One region of the Arthrobacter sp. P1_D12 genome, then DNA from elsewhere that is predicted to be linked to it. Evidence: riboswitches for the same ligand, from Rfam matches in the RefSeq annotation. Region 1 holds a riboswitch; each other region holds the start of a gene.
The links. Region 1 has a riboswitch for cyclic di-AMP ahead of AC1DZV_RS07770 (hypothetical protein). Riboswitches for the same ligand answer to the same signal wherever they lie in the genome.
Positions count from the first base shown of each region.

Region 2: another riboswitch for cyclic di-AMP. It lies ahead of AC1DZV_RS10830 (aggregation-promoting factor C-terminal-like domain-containing protein); the one in region 1 lies ahead of AC1DZV_RS07770 (hypothetical protein).
Region 3: another riboswitch for cyclic di-AMP. It lies ahead of AC1DZV_RS13990 (NlpC/P60 family protein); the one in region 1 lies ahead of AC1DZV_RS07770 (hypothetical protein).

Region 1 is NZ_JBFUAR010000008.1:54,428-60,058, reverse strand. Features, by position in the region: gene AC1DZV_RS07790 (hypothetical protein) at 1-457, opposite strand, end outside; gene AC1DZV_RS07785 (DNA alkylation repair protein) at 583-1,284, shown strand; gene AC1DZV_RS07780 (cation:proton antiporter) at 1,346-2,551, opposite strand; gene AC1DZV_RS07775 (hypothetical protein) at 2,548-2,826, opposite strand; cyclic di-AMP (ydaO/yuaA leader) riboswitch at 2,998-3,201, shown strand; gene AC1DZV_RS07770 (hypothetical protein) at 3,209-3,895, shown strand; gene AC1DZV_RS07765 (sensor histidine kinase) at 4,041-5,048, opposite strand; gene AC1DZV_RS07760 (response regulator transcription factor) at 5,041-5,631, opposite strand, start outside.
Region 2 is NZ_JBFUAR010000012.1:152,238-157,868, reverse strand. Features, by position in the region: gene AC1DZV_RS10840 (response regulator transcription factor) at 199-939, shown strand; gene AC1DZV_RS10835 (sensor histidine kinase) at 961-2,571, shown strand; cyclic di-AMP (ydaO/yuaA leader) riboswitch at 2,756-2,915, shown strand; gene AC1DZV_RS10830 (aggregation-promoting factor C-terminal-like domain-containing protein) at 2,915-3,853, shown strand; gene AC1DZV_RS10825 (bifunctional glycosyltransferase family 2/GtrA family protein) at 3,850-5,280, shown strand; gene AC1DZV_RS10820 (glycosyltransferase family 39 protein) at 5,277-5,631, shown strand, end outside.
Region 3 is NZ_JBFUAR010000017.1:43,626-49,256, reverse strand. Features, by position in the region: gene serC (phosphoserine transaminase) at 1-683, opposite strand, end outside; gene AC1DZV_RS14000 (iron-dependent transcriptional repressor DtxR) at 1,029-1,724, shown strand; cyclic di-AMP (ydaO/yuaA leader) riboswitch at 1,875-2,089, shown strand; gene AC1DZV_RS13995 (M23 family metallopeptidase) at 2,094-2,915, shown strand; cyclic di-AMP (ydaO/yuaA leader) riboswitch at 3,052-3,221, shown strand; gene AC1DZV_RS13990 (NlpC/P60 family protein) at 3,517-4,281, shown strand; gene AC1DZV_RS13985 (HNH endonuclease) at 4,501-5,001, shown strand; gene mobA (molybdenum cofactor guanylyltransferase) at 5,096-5,631, shown strand, end outside.

The DNA of each region.
Region 1 (5,631 bases):
GCGAACCCCCACCGGTGCCGGGGGCGCCGTTGCCACCGAGGACGCCCCACTCCGTCAGGAGCTGCCCGAGGGTGAAGGCCTGACCGGCGGTGGGGGACTCGATGTGGACCACGCCCGTGGTGTCGTGGGTGTGCAGTGCTGAGATGCCGTTGGCCTTGTGGTCAGCTCCGGCGGTGATGCCGATATTGGCCGCCACCGCGATGGGCTTGCCGTCCTTCAGCACGTCCAGATGTGCGTGATAGTGGTCCACGTTGCCCTCCGCCGTCAGCACCGTGAGGCCGGCCTGGGCGATCCGGCCGGGCGCCCCCGTGATGTCTAAAGCGAAATCAGGAGCCGGCGCCGCGGATGCCGCAGGTGACTCAGGCGACGGTGCGGTAGATGGCGCAGGGGCAGCGCACCCTGCCACCCCCAGCGTCATGACGGAAAGTGCGATGGCGAGTGTCAGCTTGGTGTGCATGGTTGTGTAAACCGCTTTCGATCGGAGGCTTGCCAGTTCAGTCTAGGCAGATGGTCCGGGCCCACCGCCCAGGACGGCTTGGCACCGCGTTTCCGCCGCGAGCCGCGAGGGGAAAGAATGGACGGGTGAGTGATGCCGGCGAATTCATCGACCTCTCGCTGCAGCGCGAAGCTTCCTGGCGCCGCGCTGAGCAGCTTCAGGCGCGGCTGGAAACGGAGCCGGCGGGCAGCGGCCTCCGGTTCTACGGCACGTCCGTGGGCGCCGTGCGCGGCACGGTCCGGGATGCCGGCCGCCGCTATCCCGGGTTGTCCCGCGATGAGGTCACTTTGCTGAGTTCCGAACTGTGGGGCTCCGGGCCCGGAGGCTCCGGCCGGGGGCCTGCGCCGGTTTTCGAGCGCCGGCTGGCCGCCGTGGTCCTGCTCCAGGCCAACGTGAAGCTGCTGACCAACTCCGACCTCACCCGGCTGGAGGGCTTCATCCGGCAGGCGCGGGTGCGGGACCTTGTGGATCCGCTCGCCGTCGACGTCGTCGGACCTCTGGTGGACGGACTCGATGTTCTGGCCAGGGTGCGGGCCGACAGCGTGCTGGACCGGTGGGTGCGCGAGCCCGATGCCTGGCTGCGCCGGGCCGCGCTTCTCTCGCCGTTGCTGGCGCTGCGCGCGGGCGCGGGGGACTGGGACAGGTTCGTCCGGCACGCCAACGCGGTGCTCGGCGAGCCGGGCGGGACGTTCGACGCCGACGGCACAGCGGTCCGGGATGCCGTCTCCCGGGTCCTGGCAGAGATGGCAAAGCGGAGGCCGGAGCTGCAATTCACATCCGTTGGATAATAACCCTCCGAACCTTCGCCGCCGGCCCGGCTTTGGTCCAGGCATGTAGACATTCGGACTGTCAGGCCGTCGGACCCCCCGGATCGCCCTGCCCGACGGCGCTGCCGGAATTTCCGGACTTGCCGCCGGCATTTGCCGGGACCGCGAAAGTCCTCGCCGCCCGTGACCCGGCGACGGCGCTCGCGGCTATGGTGACAAGCGCTCCCACCAGCAGGGCCGCGGCCTCGCCTGGGAGCAGGACCTGAAGCTGCGTGCCGATGCTCGCCGCAGCCACCGGTACGCCAAGCTGGGCCGCCGACAACACCCCCAGCGACAGCGGGAGTCCCAGGAAAGCCAGGTCGGCGTGCGCCAGCAGGGCCCCGGCCCCCAGCAACAGGCCGAGGGCCATCATGTCCGGGTGCCCGGCCAGGTCCTTTAGCGTCAGCGATGCACCCAGCCACACGAAGAAGAGCGGACCCAGGAAGCCGTCGCTGAGCGCGAACAGTTGCCGGGCCAGCCGCCGCGGTTCGCCGACCGCAGCCATCACCAGGCCGAAAGAAAAGCCTGCCATCATCACAGACACATTGCTCCACGTCGCGACACCGGCCAGGGTGAAGAGCACGGCCAGCTGGATCCGTAGCTCCAGGGCAAACTTGCGGCTTTCCGAGAGCCGGTGCACGCGCCGACGGATTCCCTGGCGCTCCAGCCAGCGCAAGCCGACAAAGAGCACTACCGCGCACCCGGTCACCACGAGGACACCCAGCGCCGCCTGGACTGCGTGGGGCGGATCCACCAGGAGCGGCAACGCCACAATGCAGGCCGTGTCGGCAATTGCCACCTGCGCTGTCATAGCGACGACATCTGGCCCGCCGAGGCGCAGGGAATCGACGATTGGAAGCACCAGGGCGGCCGACGAGGACGCCAGCAGCACGACGTAGAGGGGAGCATGTCCAGTCCCGAACAGCAGACCGATGCCGGTTCCGACCACCACCGCTGCCGCTGCGGCCACCATCGCCCGGCGGGAGCCTTTGCCGAGGGCGCCACGGATGTGCGGATCCCGCACGGGAACGTGGGTGCCTGCCACGAACATCATCAGCGCAAACCCGATATTGGCCAGCAGGGTGAACGTCGGGTCCGCGGGGTCCACCAGGGCCAGGCCTGAGCGCCCGATCGCGATGCCGGCCAGCAGCTCACCCAGCATGACAGGCAAGTGCCAGCGCGCCGGCAGGGCCAGCAGGGGGCCGGCCAGGGCGATGACGGCGATCAGCGCCAGGGACAGGAAGGTCATGGTTCTCGGCGGCCGGCCGGCGCCGGGCCTGACCGCCGTTCCACCACCGCGTAGGCCTTGCCGTCCAGGAAGGCCCAGTCGTTGACAACCATGTACCCGAGCGCGTCCACCCGGTCATTGAGGATGTGCTCGTCGAAACCCCCGTCACGCGGTTCCGCGTCCCAGGTGCTCACGTGGACGTCCCCGCCGTCGAGGATCAGCAGCTCGGTGTTGACGTCGAAATCCTCTTGGGGCTGAGTGCTCAACTGGCAGATGGCGACACACTGGCTGTTCATTTTCGGGCCTCCGCTTCCGGTGGTGCTGATGGCATCATCCTATGTTCGGAAACGGCGCCGCCCTATGGGCAAATTGCGGCCCGGCATCATGGCTCCGTTACCTGAATGTGACTTTCGGGTGCGGTTCGCGCTACGGTTGATGAGTGCCTGTTGTCTCCGATACGGGCGCTCCCCAGCCGATTGCCTAACTCTGCCGCGGCCCGGGGGTAACTCGCATCAACGTCCGGCAGAGACGGGGAAACCACTTTTGACCTGCTGATATGCAGGTCTTGGGGTGAAGCCGCACAGTGCCCGCAAACGACGGGCCCGGGAGTGCGGCCGGGTGCCTCCCATCCGAATCCGACAGCTCACCTCGCAGGCATTGGGAGAGGCTTCATTTTTCATGACTTCAGTCAATACTTTTGCGCGCCATGCCGCCGTCCTCGCCGCCGCATCCGGCCTGGTCCTGACCAGCGGAATGGCCGCCAACGCCGCCACCGCCCCGGTGCAGCGTGACTCTGCTCCGGCGTCGAACGTCGACGTCACCGGACAGGTCAGTGCCCCCGTCAGTGCCGATTCAAGCGTCAAGATCAGCTTCGAGCGCCCCGCAGTGGATTCTGTTGCCGCGCCGGTCATCGAACGGCCCGTCGCGCCGGCTCCGGCTCCCGCTGCAGCCCCGGCGGCGGCGCCCAAGGCTCCGGCCAAGCCCGTCATCCAGGTGCAGGCCGCTCCGGCAGCAGCTCCGGCAGCAGCGCCGGCCGCGGCGCCCGCGGGCGGACGCAACGCCATCATGCTCTCGGCCGCCTACAGCCAGGTGGGCATCACCCAGGACTGCACTGCCATGGTGGAAAAGGCCCTTGGCGCCGCGGGTAAGCCCGTTGGCGACATCGGTCCCCGCGCGTTCCTTGGCCTTGGAACCGTTGTAGCGACGCCGCAGCCCGGTGACATGGTGGTCCAGTCCGGCCACGTCGGCATCTACGCCGGCAACGGCCAGGTGGTCAGTGGCGGCATGAACGGCAAGAACCAGACCATGGTCCACCCGCTGTCCTGGCTCACCGCGACCGGCGGCGTGACGTTCGTCCGCGCCTAAGCCGCACGGCCCCGACCCGGGGCCAGACAGTCCGGAAAGACCGGCGGTCGAGTTCCCTTGGGGGCAACTCGACCGCCGGTCTTTCCTGTCTCCGCATTCGGGGGTCCGGGATCCCGATGGCATAGCTTTCCCCGGCGCAGGGTCCTCAGGGATTCCCGCTGCCCATGAGCGGAAGCGTCAACTTCATGACGGTTCCTTCGCCGCCCGTCGCGGCCACCTCGACGGTGCCCCCGGCCGCGACGGCAATCTCCCGGACCAGGGCCAGGCCGATGCCAAAGCTCCGCTGTCCCTGTGAGGTGCCGGTGCCGGCGGTCCGCACGAACCGGTCAAAGATCCGGGCCTGATCGACGCCGGTGATTCCGGTCCCGGAGTCCGCCACCGTGATCACGGCGCGCTTCTGCTCGATTGAGGTCGTGATGGACACGCGGCCGCCCGGAGGCGTGTGGGCCAGCGCGTTGTCCGCCAGGGCCAGCACGGCACGCCGCAGCGCACTCTTCTCGATCCGGGCCAGCGGCCGGGCAGCGGCATGGAATTCCAGGCGCACCTGCCGCTGCTCTGCCACCTGCTGGAGGCTGCCGGCGACGCTGGCGGCAGCGTCGGCGAGGTCGGCAGGGGGCGCGGAGCGGTCCGGGGCCTCCGCGGTTGCCGCGAGGAGCAGTTCGTTGACAATCCCTGTCAGCGTCGCGGCGTCCTCCCGGATCCGGGCCAGGTCGTGGCTTTGCCTGGAGCCGGGCACAGTGTTGCGCTGGGCCAGCTGGATCCTGGTGTCCAGGATGGTCAATGGCGTGCGCAATTCGTGGCTGGCGTCCTGGACGAAACGCCGCTCCCTTGCCAGGGCATCACTGAGGGGACGAATCGCGCTGCGCGCGCTGAGCCACCCGACGATGCCGGCCAGCAGGATCCCCGCTACCCCGGCGATGATCATGGCTTCGAGGACATCCTTGGAATCCAGGTAGGTGTAGGCCGTCCCGGCCGTCGCCGAGCCCGGCACTTCAGGATGGGCCAGTTGGTTCGTGAGGTACAGCGCCGTGGCGGCGAGCAGCCCGAGAACCATGACCGCGCACGCAGCACTGATCCGCACCGCGACCTTGAGGGAAGCCTTGCGCAGGATGGAGTGGTCCGGATTTCCGCCGGCCGGCCAGCCGTCACTCATGGGCTTCGCCGATCTGGTATCCGAGGCCGTGCACCGTGCGGATCACGGCTTTGGAGATCTTCCGGCGCAGGTGATGAACATAGGTATCGATCACGCCGGGCTGTTCCGAGGCGTGGAAGCACGCCGCGAGGAGCTCATCCCGGGTGAAGACGCGGTCCGGTTCCGCGGCAAGGGCTGCCAGCAGCTGGCCTTCCTTTGCGGTCAGTGACACCGTTTGCCCGTAGACGGAACGGACGGAGCGCTGCGTTGGATCCAGTTCCCAGTCCCCGATCGCCACCGGTGCCGGGGCCGGGGGAGTGAAAGTCCGCGTCAGTGCGCGCAGGCGTGCTGCCAGTTCGCCGGCGTCGAACGGCTTGGTCACGTAATCGTTGGCGCCGGCGTCCAGGCCCCTGACTTTTTCGTCGGCATCGCCCAACGCGGTCAGGATCAGGATGGGCGTGGCAATGCCTTTCGACCGCAAAGCCGTGATGAGGGCGATGCCGTCCATGGCGGGCAGCCCGCGGTCCACCACCATGACGTCCCAGCTCCCGGTCAGCCCCTGGTGGAGGCCGTCGCGGCCGTTGGTGACCAACTGGACCCGGTA
Region 2 (5,631 bases), on a different contig from region 1:
GTGAGCGATCCTGTGCTTGGGCTGTGCGGGCCGACAGCCCGGCCTGTGACGTTGGCGCCGGACGGGAAAGGGGTTTGAACATGGCCGGTGCGGCCAACAAGGTCCCGCAACGGCATCCAGCTCGCTAGGCTGGGATTCACAGGTGCCGCACAGGGTCCCCAAAGCCCCGCCTAACCGGCAGATCGGAGAGTTGTCCCCATGGCCACTTCGCACTCCATGACCAACAACCTTCCCCAGCTCACGCATCCGGACGGCTCCCCCATCCGCGCCCTCGTGGTGGATGACGAGCCCAGCCTCTCCGAGCTCATGAGCATGGGACTGCGGATGGCCGGCTGGTCCGTGGCCGTGGCCGAGGACGGGCCTGGAGCCGTCCGGCTGGCCAAGGATTTCCGCCCCGACGTGCTGGTGCTAGACGTGATGTTGCCCGGGTTCGACGGCGTCGAACTGCTGAACAGGATCCGCGCGTTCGCGCCGGAGGTGCCGGCGCTGTTCCTCACCGCCAAGGATGCCGTCCAGGACCGCATCACCGGACTGGCGGCCGGCGGCGATGACTACGTCACCAAGCCGTTCAGCATGGAAGAGGTGCTGCTGCGCCTGCACCGGCTGGTCCAGCGCTCCGGAGTGGCCGCCATGGACACCGCCGAACTCGTGGTGGGAGACCTCGTGCTCAACGTCGACACCCGCGAAGTCACCCGGGCCGGTGAGGAAATGCACCTGACCGCCACGCAGTTCGAGCTGCTGCGCTACCTCATGGAAAACCCGAAACGGGTCATCAGCAAGGCCCAGATCCTGGACCGTGTCTGGGACTACGACTTCGGCGGGCAGGCGAACATCGTGGAACTGTACATTTCCTACCTCCGCAAGAAGGTCGACGCCAACCACGCTCCCATGATCCACACGGTGCGCGGAGCCGGGTACGTCCTGAAACCGGCGGACTGATCCGTGCCCTCACTTTCCGGCATGACCCGCGTCCCCGGACGCGACTGGCGCAACCCGTCCACGTGGCATTTGCGCACCCGGCTGGTCCTGGTAGCCATGGCGCTGCTCGTGGCCATCTGCGGCGCTGTGGGCTTGTTCAGCTACGCCTCCATGGACCTCTTCCTCACCCGGCAACTCGACACCCAGCTGGACCAGGCCTCGCACCGTTCGAGCGAATTCGGCCGGCCCTCCTCGGACGATTCGGGCAGGCGTCCCGACCCCCTCGAAGCCCGGGGACAGGGCGTCGGGACGCTGAACGCACGGATAGTGGACGGCGAAGTCAGCAGGGCCGGATTCCTGGCCGGGGACGGCGCGGTCAAGAGCCTCTCCCCCGCCGACAACAACGTTCTCCTGGCCCTCACCCCGAGCGGCGTGTCCGTGGACCGCAACCTTTCGGCCGGCGCCTACCGGCTCACAGCCGCGCGCACACCGTACGGCGACGTGATCGTGACCGGACTCCCGCTGGCAGAAAAACAAAACACCCTGGCCTCCCTGGTCTGGACCATGGTGGTGGTGTCCGCAGGGGGACTCGTGCTGATCGGGCTCGCCGGCACAGCCCTGATCCGGCGGACCATGAAGCCGCTGGAACAGCTCTCCGAGGTCGCCACCAAGGTCTCCCGTCTCCCGCTGGACGCCGGCGAGGTGGCGCTCGGGGTCCGCGTCCCGACGTCGGCGGCCCATCCCGGAACGGAAGTGGGCAGCGTGGGCTACGCGCTGAACAAGATGCTGGACAACGTCTCCAACGCTCTCGAGGCGCGGCAGGAGAGCGAGATGAAGGTCCGGCAGTTCGTCGCCGACGCCTCGCACGAACTCCGCACCCCGCTGACGGCCATCCGCGGCTACACAGAGCTGATGCGGATGACCGAGCATTTCACCCCCGACGGCGAGAGGTCCCTCGCCCGTGTGCAAAGCCAGTCCGAGCGGATGACCACGCTCGTGGAGGACCTGCTGCTGCTGGCGCGCCTGGACGAGGGGCAGCCGCTCAAGATCTCCGACGTCGACCTCACCCAACTGGCCATCGAGACGGTCAGCGATGAGAAAGTCATGGCCCCGGACCGCATCTGGCAGCTGGAACTTCCGGACGAGCCCGTGGTGGTGCGCGGTGATGCGACCCAGCTTCACCAGGTCCTCGCCAACCTGCTATCCAATGCGCGCAAGCACACTGAACCCGGGACCAAGGTGGTCACGGGCGTTATGCGCTCGGCTGACGGCAGTGCCGTGGTCACCGTGACAGACAACGGCAGCGGCATCGCCCCGGAATTTATCGGCCGGGTCTTCGCCCGCTTCGCCCGGGCCGACGCCTCGCGCACCAATCCGGCGTCGAATCCCGCAGCCGTCCCCGCCGATTCTGCCGTCGCGACGGCGAGGGTAGGGTCCGGGGCCCCCGCACGCTCGTCCTCCGGCGCCGTTTCCGGCAGCCGCGGAGGTCACGGCACGGCGACCGCCGCGCCGACGTCCGAGGGCACCAGCGGGTTGGGCCTGTCCATCGTCCAGTCGATCGTGGAGGCCCACGGAGGAACAGTCGAGGTCACGTCCCGGCCGGGCCGCACGGAGTTCGCCGTGCGGCTGCCCGCCGCGCCGCCGCCGGCTTAACCGGAACGGCCGCCGTCGGCGCAAACGGCCCGGACCGGCCGGCCCGCGAACCCGGCGCAACCCGACACCCCGGCACTGTGACTCCTGTTACCAAAATGTGACTTAAGCGGCCAGGTCCTGTAGCGTCGTTAGCGTGCGCCGCCATCGGTGCCGCATATCCGGACGGACGCCAAACTCTGCCGCTTCCCGGATTCCGCTGGACCAGGCAGAGGCGGGGGACCCAGAGTTCCCGGGCATTCTGCTTTCATGCGCCCTCGGGGTGAAGCCGACACGTGATGTTCCGTGCYGCCGGATGACCTCATCCGAACCCGACAGCTAACTCCGCCGGCGTTGAGAGGCCACCATGACTGAATTCCAGGTACAAACACGCCCTGACGGCGGTTCGCATTCCCGCTCAGTTGGCGCAGCCAAGTCGCGCCACCGCGCCGAACCGGTCAAGCAGGCATCCGCCCTGTCGCGGTTCGCCGCCGGGCTCGGTGTAACCGGCCGCCGTGCCGCCGTCGTCACCGCCGCGTGCGCACTGCTACTGGGTGGCGGTGCCGCCAGCCAAGCGGCAGAGCCCGGCGCCCACACGGCGAATGTTGCGAGCCAGACGGCCACGATCGCCGACCCGCTGGCCAAGCTCAACTTCGAGCGGGTCCAGGTGGCTGGCCCGGGCGCTCCAGCGGAAAAGAACGTGGCTCCCCAGATCTCGGAGGTTAAGGCAGCCGAAGCGCTGATCCACGCCCCCGCTGCTGCCGCGCCGGCAGCCTCGGCAGCACCTGCTCCGGCCCCCGCGGCAGCCCCCGCACCTGCTCGGGTTCCCGCGGCAGCTCCCGCTCCGGCACCCGCTCCGGCACCGGCAGCCGCTCCGGCCCCCGCACCGGTCGCAATCGACGACCCCGCCGGCGCGCAGGCCTACGCCGCGTCCCAGCTGGGCCGCTATGGCTGGGCACCTGGCCAGATGCAGTGCCTGCACAAGCTGTGGACCAAGGAGTCCGACTGGAAGACCACCGCCACGAACGCCAGCAGCGGCGCCTACGGCGTGGTCCAGTCCCTGCCCGCCTCGAAGATGGCGAGCGCCGGCGCCGATTACATGACTAACTACCGGACCCAGATCAACTGGGGCCTGAACTACGTCAAGTCGCGCTACGGTTCCCCCTGCGGTGCCCTGAACTTCCACTACGCGGGGGCCTCCTTGCGTCTCCACTGCGGGACCGGCCCGGCGGGCCAGAATTCCACAGTCCCCGCACAGCTTGACCCTAAAGCCCTCATATGGGCCGCCGGGAAAGTTGAGCCATGACATTCACAGACCAGGCCACAGGAACCCTGCCCCGCTCCACGGCGACGCCGGCTGGCCCGGCGACCCCCGAGGCACCCTCGGGGCTTGCGCTGGCCGACGCACCGGTCCCGGGCCCGATCGCCGGGGCGCTGACCGGCACCGGCGGCCGGCGCACGGCCATTGATACGCGCGCCAGCACGCCCCTGCTGGACGTCACCATCCCGGTCTTCAACGAGGAACGGGACCTCGAGGCCTGCCTGCGCCGGCTCCACGCGTACCTGCTCGGCGCCTTCCCGCATTCCTTCCGGATCACCGTGGCGGACAACGCCAGCACCGATGGAACGCTCAAGGCCGCGGAACGGGTAGCCCGCGAGCTGCGCGAAGTGACGGTGGTCCATATGGCGGAAAAGGGCCGCGGAAACGCACTTCGCAGGGTGTGGCTGGCCTCGCCGTCGCCGGTCCTGGCGTACATGGATGTGGATCTTTCCACTGATCTGGCGGCCCTCGGCCCGCTCCTAGCCCCGCTCATTTCCGGGCACTCCGACCTGGCGATCGGGACGCGGCTGACCCGCAACTCCCGCGTGGTCCGCGGACCCAAACGGGAATTCATCTCGCGCAGCTACAACTTACTGCTCCAGGCCCTCATGGGCGCCCAATTCAGTGACGCGCAGTGCGGCTTCAAGGCGATCCGGGCGGACGTGGCCCGGCAGCTGCTTCCCCACACGCTGGACAACGCCTGGTTCTTCGACACCGAGCTGCTGGTCCTGGCAGAAAAGTGCGGCCTGCGCGTCCACGAAGTCCCGGTGGACTGGACCGACGACCCGGATTCCAGCGTGGACATCGTCCAGACGGCCCTCGCGGACTTGCGCGGCATGGCACGGTTGAGCCGGGACCTGGTCTCGGGCCGGATCCCGGTTCCCGACCTGCGCGCGGCCCTGGCCCGTGGACCGCTGCCGGCCGCCTCGCGGGCCCAGGAACAAAGCCCCGGCGGAAGCCTCTTCGGACAGCTCGTCCGCTTCGGCAGCATCGGGGTGGCCTCCACCCTGGCCTACCTGGCGATCTTCCTGCTCTGCCGCGGGTTCGTGGACCCGCAGCTGGCAAACTTCCTCGCGTTGCTCACCACCGCCGTGGCCAACACTGCGGCCAACCGGCGCTTCACGTTCGGCATCCAGGGCAGCAGCCAGGCGGCTCGCCACCATTTTGAGGGGCTGCTGGTCTTCGGCATCGGGCTGGCCCTGACCTCGGGCGCACTCGCCCTCGTTCACGCCGCATCGGGAGCGGCACCGGACCGCTGGCTTGAACTGCTCACGGTCACCGCCGCCAACCTGGCCGCCACGGCCGTGAAGTTCCTGCTCTTCCGGCTGGTTGTTTTCCGCCACAGGCCCGCCGCTGCCGTTCCGGCGCCCCCGATCCTTCCCTCCCCCGCACAGAAAAGGCCAAGTAAATGACGGCAACCATCAGCCCCACCGCCGGAGCCCAGGGCGGTTCCCCGGCCGGCAGGCCGCCGGCCGCCGAGGAACAGCAACACCCGGTTCCCGGAGACGGCGGGACCGCGACCCATCTGCCCGCGTCCCCGGCGCCGGCCGCCCAAGGCCGCCGGGGCCGGCTGCTGTTCGGACCGCAGCCCCGCTGGGTGCGGCCCTCGGCAGCGCTGCTCCTGGTGATCACCGCGGCGTTGTACCTATGGAATCTGGAGGCCACCGGCTACGCCAACTCCTTCTATGCCGCGGCGATCCAGGCCGGGACCAAGGACTGGACCGCGCTGCTCTTCGGCTCCCTCGACGCCGGCAATGCCATCA
Region 3 (5,631 bases), on a different contig from region 1:
CAGCGGTTGCCGGCCTTGATCCGTGCCGCCCGTTCCAGCGCGGCCGGGGAGAACAGGCCCAGCCACAGGCCGCCGTCGGACGCGAAGTTCTTCTGCGGCGCGAAGTAGTACACGTCCGACTCCGCCACGTCCACGTCCAGCCCGCCCGCGGCCGAGGTCGCGTCCACGAGCACCAGCGACCCCTCGTCGGCGCCGGCCACCCGCTGGACGGGGGCGGCAACGCCGGTTGAGGTCTCGTTCTGCGGCCACGCATAGACGTCGACGCCGGCCTCCGCCCGGGCGGTGGGGCGGGTGCCGGGTTCGGCCTTGATGATGGAGGACTCGGCAAGGAACGGCGCCTTGTTGGTGGCGGAAGCGAACTTCGAGCCGAACTCGCCGAAGGACAGGTGCTGCGCCTTGTTCTCCACGAGCCCGAAGCTGGCAATGTCCCAGAACGCGGTGGATCCGCCGACGCCCAGCACCACTTCATAGCCTTCCGGTGCCCGGAAGAATTCGCTGAGGCCGCTGCGCACCGAGCCGACCAGGTTCTTCACGGGCGCCTGGCGGTGGGAGGTCCCCAGCAGCTTCGACGATGCCGCGGCCAGGGCGTCCATCTGTTCCGGCCGGACTTTGGACGGGCCGGCGCCGAACCGTCCGTCCTTGGGCAGGAGGTTGGCGGGGATCGTGATGCTGGTGTCGCTCACAGTGGCTCCAATTTTCGGCTGGTTCGTAGCGTGGCTGGGAGGTGGCGGGCAGGGATGGCTACCACGGACACCCCTCTTCATTCTGCCTGTCTTATTTTGCCTGACAGCTCCCGGCGATACAGAAAAAGGCCTGTCATAGTCCGGTCATTGAGACGCCGGGGACGGCCGGCCGGCTGGGGCTGGGACAATAGCTTCAGGTCGATCGAAAGATTATCCGGAGTAATTCAAAATAGGCTAGGCTGGCATGCGAACGTACGGCGGTTCCCGCCTGGGCGCATCCTGCATGCAGCCCGCACGCGGTACGGTGGGAATGACGCTAGGACTGCGCTCGAGGAGCTGAGCTGAATGACGGATCTGATCGATACTACGGAGATGTATCTTCGGACCATTCTGGAACTTGAAGAAGAAAACATCGTTGCCCTCCGCGCCCGCATCGCCGAACGGCTCCGCCACTCCGGCCCCACTGTGTCCCAGACCATCGGCCGGATGGAGCGCGACGGGCTGGTGGTTGTTTCCGGCGACAGGCACCTTGAACTGACGGAAACCGGACGGAAACGTGCAATCGGTGTCATGCGCAAGCATCGTCTGGCCGAACGCCTCCTCGCGGACGTGATCGGGCTCGACTGGGCCTACGTCCACGAGGAAGCGTGCCGCTGGGAACATGTCATGAGCGAACGTGTCGAGCGAAGAATCTTCGAGATGCTCAACCACCCGACAGTCTCGCCCTACGGAAACCCTATTCCGGGGCTTGCGGATCTTGGCGGCGTGCCCAATGGCGCCCCCGTGGACAGGCCCGTGAACTTGCTGGAGGCCATGGCCGGCTACGGGGCAACTTCACGGGTTACGGTCAACCGGCTCGCGGAGCCGATCCAGGTGGAGCCGGAGCTTCTGGCCCAGCTCGACGAGGGCGGAATCAGGCCTGGCGCGCTGGTCTCGCTGGAGCGGGTGGGGGAGTACATCTCGGTCCGCGTCCCCGATATCGAAGGTGCCCTGGAGCTGCCGCCCGAGGTTGCCGCGCACGTCTTTGTAACAGTCGCCTGACCAGCCACTACGCGCCGGTCATGGGACGACCCATGAGTTGTCCACAATTGCGGTTACGGATTTATTACCGGGCGGCTTAATCGCCTATAGTTAGTGCCCAGTACCGATACCAAAGCGTTACCTGATCCGAAGCCGAGCCCTGCCAGCGGATCAGTCGCAGAACTACCTCCTGGCAGGGGCGGGGGAACCACTTTCGGCTGCTACTTCGGCAGCCTTGGGGTGAAGTCCGTCAGCGGCAAGCAGCTTCCACCGAAGGATCCCCTGGGGATGCCTCTGTGCTTGGCTGCTTGCAACGGCGGACCGGGTCTTTGATCTCTCTGACCCGAATCCGACAGCTAACTTCGCAGGCCATCCAGAGAGGAACCGTTCTTGACCACCCAGACCGCCAGGGGCCGTCGCCGCGCGACCGGTCCCGCTCCGGAGCCGCGTCCCGTCGTCGCACACACGGCCGAACGCCCGCGGGACGTGCACCGCGATGAACGCCGTCGCCGTCGCAGTCCGTTCCGCCAGGTCACGGACTTTGCCGCGGCCAGCGGAGTCGGGCAGAAGGCCGGGATCGCACTGGCCGCAACTGGTCTGGTTCTGACTGTGACGGTCCCCGTCACGAGCCCGGTGATGGCTTCGAATCCGGGAGAATCCGGCGCGCTCTCGGCTGCCGTGCAGCCGGATGTCACCGCTGCCGCTGCCGCCAAAGTCGACTTCAACCGCACGGCCGTCACCACGAAGGGTGATCCGGACGGGAAACTCAAGCAGCTGCTGAGCGCCCAGTCTGTGGGCACCATCACCCGCGCGGCATCGGCCGGCACCCTGGGTGCGCCGCTCGACCAGCTGGTCACGGCCTCGCCCTTCGGCTACCGCGTCAGCCCCATTACCGGGGGCGCGGGGGAGTTCCACCGCGGCCAGGATTTCGCCGCCCAGTGCGGCACGGCGGTCCACGCGGCCGCCAGCGGCACCGTGACCTTCAACGGCTGGCATCCCTTCGGCGGGGGGAACCGCGTGGTCATCGATCACGGCAACGGACTGGAGACCACGTACAACCACCTGTCCTCGGCCTCGGTCAAGGTCGGCCAGAAGGTTTCCCGCGGTGACGTCGTCGCCATGAGCGGGACCACCGGCGCCTCCACCGGCTGCCACCTCCACTTTGAAGTGATGGTCAACGGCGAAGTCGTTGACCCGCTCGGCTGGCTCTAGAAAGACGATGGGCAGCTCTCAACTTCTTGTGACACGCCGTGATCTGAATGTGACATTGGATCCGGACTGCTGTAGGGTTTGAAGCACGCCAACTTTTCCGAAGTTGGCGCTCTTGAGTGGATTGCCTAGCTCTGCCACCGCTCAAGGTCCGTTCGCATTACATCGTCTGGCAGGGGCGGGGGAACCAATTTTGGCCTTCGAAAGAAGGCCTTGGGGTTAAGTCGCAAAGCTTCCCAGGAAGCAGCGCGGCCGGGTGACTCCCATCCGAATCCGACAGCTCACCTCGTAGGCATTGGGAGAGGCTACTTTCGTGTCTTCACGCCACAATTCTGCGCGCATGCGCACCGGCGAGGCTCTGTCGAGCCCGCTGGAATCCACATCACGTGCCGCCCTTGCCGGCGCCCGGATTGGATCACGTTCCGCAGGCTCAATCTCTACCGAGCCCGGACAGCATGCAGTTTCCGCTTTTGGCGCGTCTTCGCAGTACACCCTTCGCTAAGTAACCCATTTCGGGGCGATCCGGCGTACCCCCAAGATGCCGGAGCGTCCTCAGTCCGTGCCCGAAAGCGCGCGGTCCAAGGATCACGAAAGAGAGAACTTAATGACTACTCGTGCAAACGTTGCACGGCACCGCGCCGAGGTCACCAAGACCAACTCGCTGGCTGTAATTGCTAAGGCTGTCGGCGACAACGCCGGCGGCGTGGGCCGTCAGGCCGCGGTCATCGCCGCAGCTTCCGGTCTGGTCCTGACCAGCGGAATCGCAGCCAACGCTGCTGAAACCAATGTTCAGCGCGAATCCACCTCCGCTTCGGCCCTGGAAGTCCAGTCCGCAGCTCCGGCCACCATCTCGGCCGCTTCCACCATCGCGATCTCCTACGAGAAGCCCGCCGTGACCACCACGCCGGCTCCCGTCGTCGAGGCTCCCAAGCCCGTCGTGAAGGTCCAGGACGCCACGGCCACGGCCACCCGCGCCGGCGGCACCGAGCTGGGCGTCAGCGGCGGCGTCGCTGCCCAGGCCCCCGCGGGCATCGGAAGCGGCGCAGGCGCGACCATCGCCGCTGCTGCCTACGCACAGATCGGCGTGGCGCAGGACTGCACCGCCCTGGCCACCAACGCCCTGGCCGCGGCCGGCATCCACTACCACGGCTGGCCGGCAGGTTACCTGTCCCTGGGCCGCACCGTGAGCGCCGCCGAGGCACGCCCGGGCGACCTCGCCTACTACCAGAACGGCGGCGTGGGCATGGCTCACATCGCGGTCTACGTCGGCAACGGCATGGCAGTGCACGGCGGCTGGAACGGCGGCACCACCGCGCTGTACAGCGTCAACGTCGGCTCCGGCCCGGTCTTCATCCGCGTCGGCGCCTAAGCACGAACCCCAGCATTCCGAAAGACCCCCGCCTCCAGGCGGGGGTCTTTTGCGTTGCCGCGCAGTGAACTTTCCGCGCTGAGGACCGCGCCGGTGAAAAAATATTCGGTGATCCGGCACTTGAGTGTTTACTCTTGTGTTGTCGATCCATAGCCCGACCATGCAGAGGGCAGCCGGCCCTCGTGCCGCTGGCGGGTGCGGCCGTGAAGAGGTATGCGGATGCGCACTCTCGTTCTGAATGCTGGATATGAACCGCTGGCGGTCATCACCTTCCGCCGGGCGCTCGTCCTTGTCCTGACCGGAAAGGCCAGCGTGGTGGCCGAAGGGGACGACCCCGTGGTCGGCCCCCAGGACATTTTGGGCCGCCCGTCCGTGATCCTGCTGAACCGCTACATCCGGCCCAGGTATAACACGATGACTGCGGTGAGCCGCCGCGGCGTGCTGCGCCGGGATGCCCACCGCTGCGCGTACTGCGGCAAGGCTGCCCACACCATCGACCACATCCAGCCCAAATCGCGGGGCGGAGCCGACTCCTGGGAGAACCTGGTGGCGGCGTGCCTGCGGTGCAACAACGCCAAGAGCGACCATACGCCGGCGGAGATGGGCTGGAAGATCGGTTTTGTTCCGGGCCCGCCAAAGGGTGCCATCTGGCAGATCAAGGAACTCGAGAAGCCGACGCCGGCCTGGGATCCGTTCCTGCTGCCTGAATCGGCTGCCTGATCTGCCTCCTTGCTGGCTGATCAGCCGGTGAAGACGCTGCCGGCGCACGTTACGGCTTGTTCAGTGGCCGCTGGCGCCGGGCTAGGCTGAACCGATGGAGTTCGATGCCATCATTCTCGCCGGGGGGCGGTCCTCACGCCTCGGCGGCGTGCCCAAATCCGGGCTGATCTACGACGGCGCCACCCTCCTGGAGCGGTCACTGCGGGCCGCGGGCGCGGCGGGGCTCACCGTCGTCGTCGGCCCCGACCCCGGGGGCCTGCCCGGCGGCGTCCTGACCTGCCGGGAAGAGCCTCCCTTCGCGGGTCCGGCCGCAGCCATCGCGGCGGGGCTGGCCGCCCTGGCCGCCGATCACGCGAGCCGGCACGCAGCCGCCGCGCCCTATACCCTCGTCCTGGCGTGTGACATGCCCCGGTCGGAAGGCGCGGTCCGTGCCCTGGCCGAGGCGCTGGCCGCGTCTGCTGCAGGCACGCCGGAAAGGGGTGGGGCCGACGGCGTCATGGCCGTCTCGGCCGACGGCCGGAAGCAGCCGCTTGCGGGCTTTTATGGCACGGCTGGGCTACAACGTTCTGTCGCGGACGCCGCGTCCCGGGACCGGCTGGAAAACGCGTCGGTGTTCGCCCTTCTTGCTAG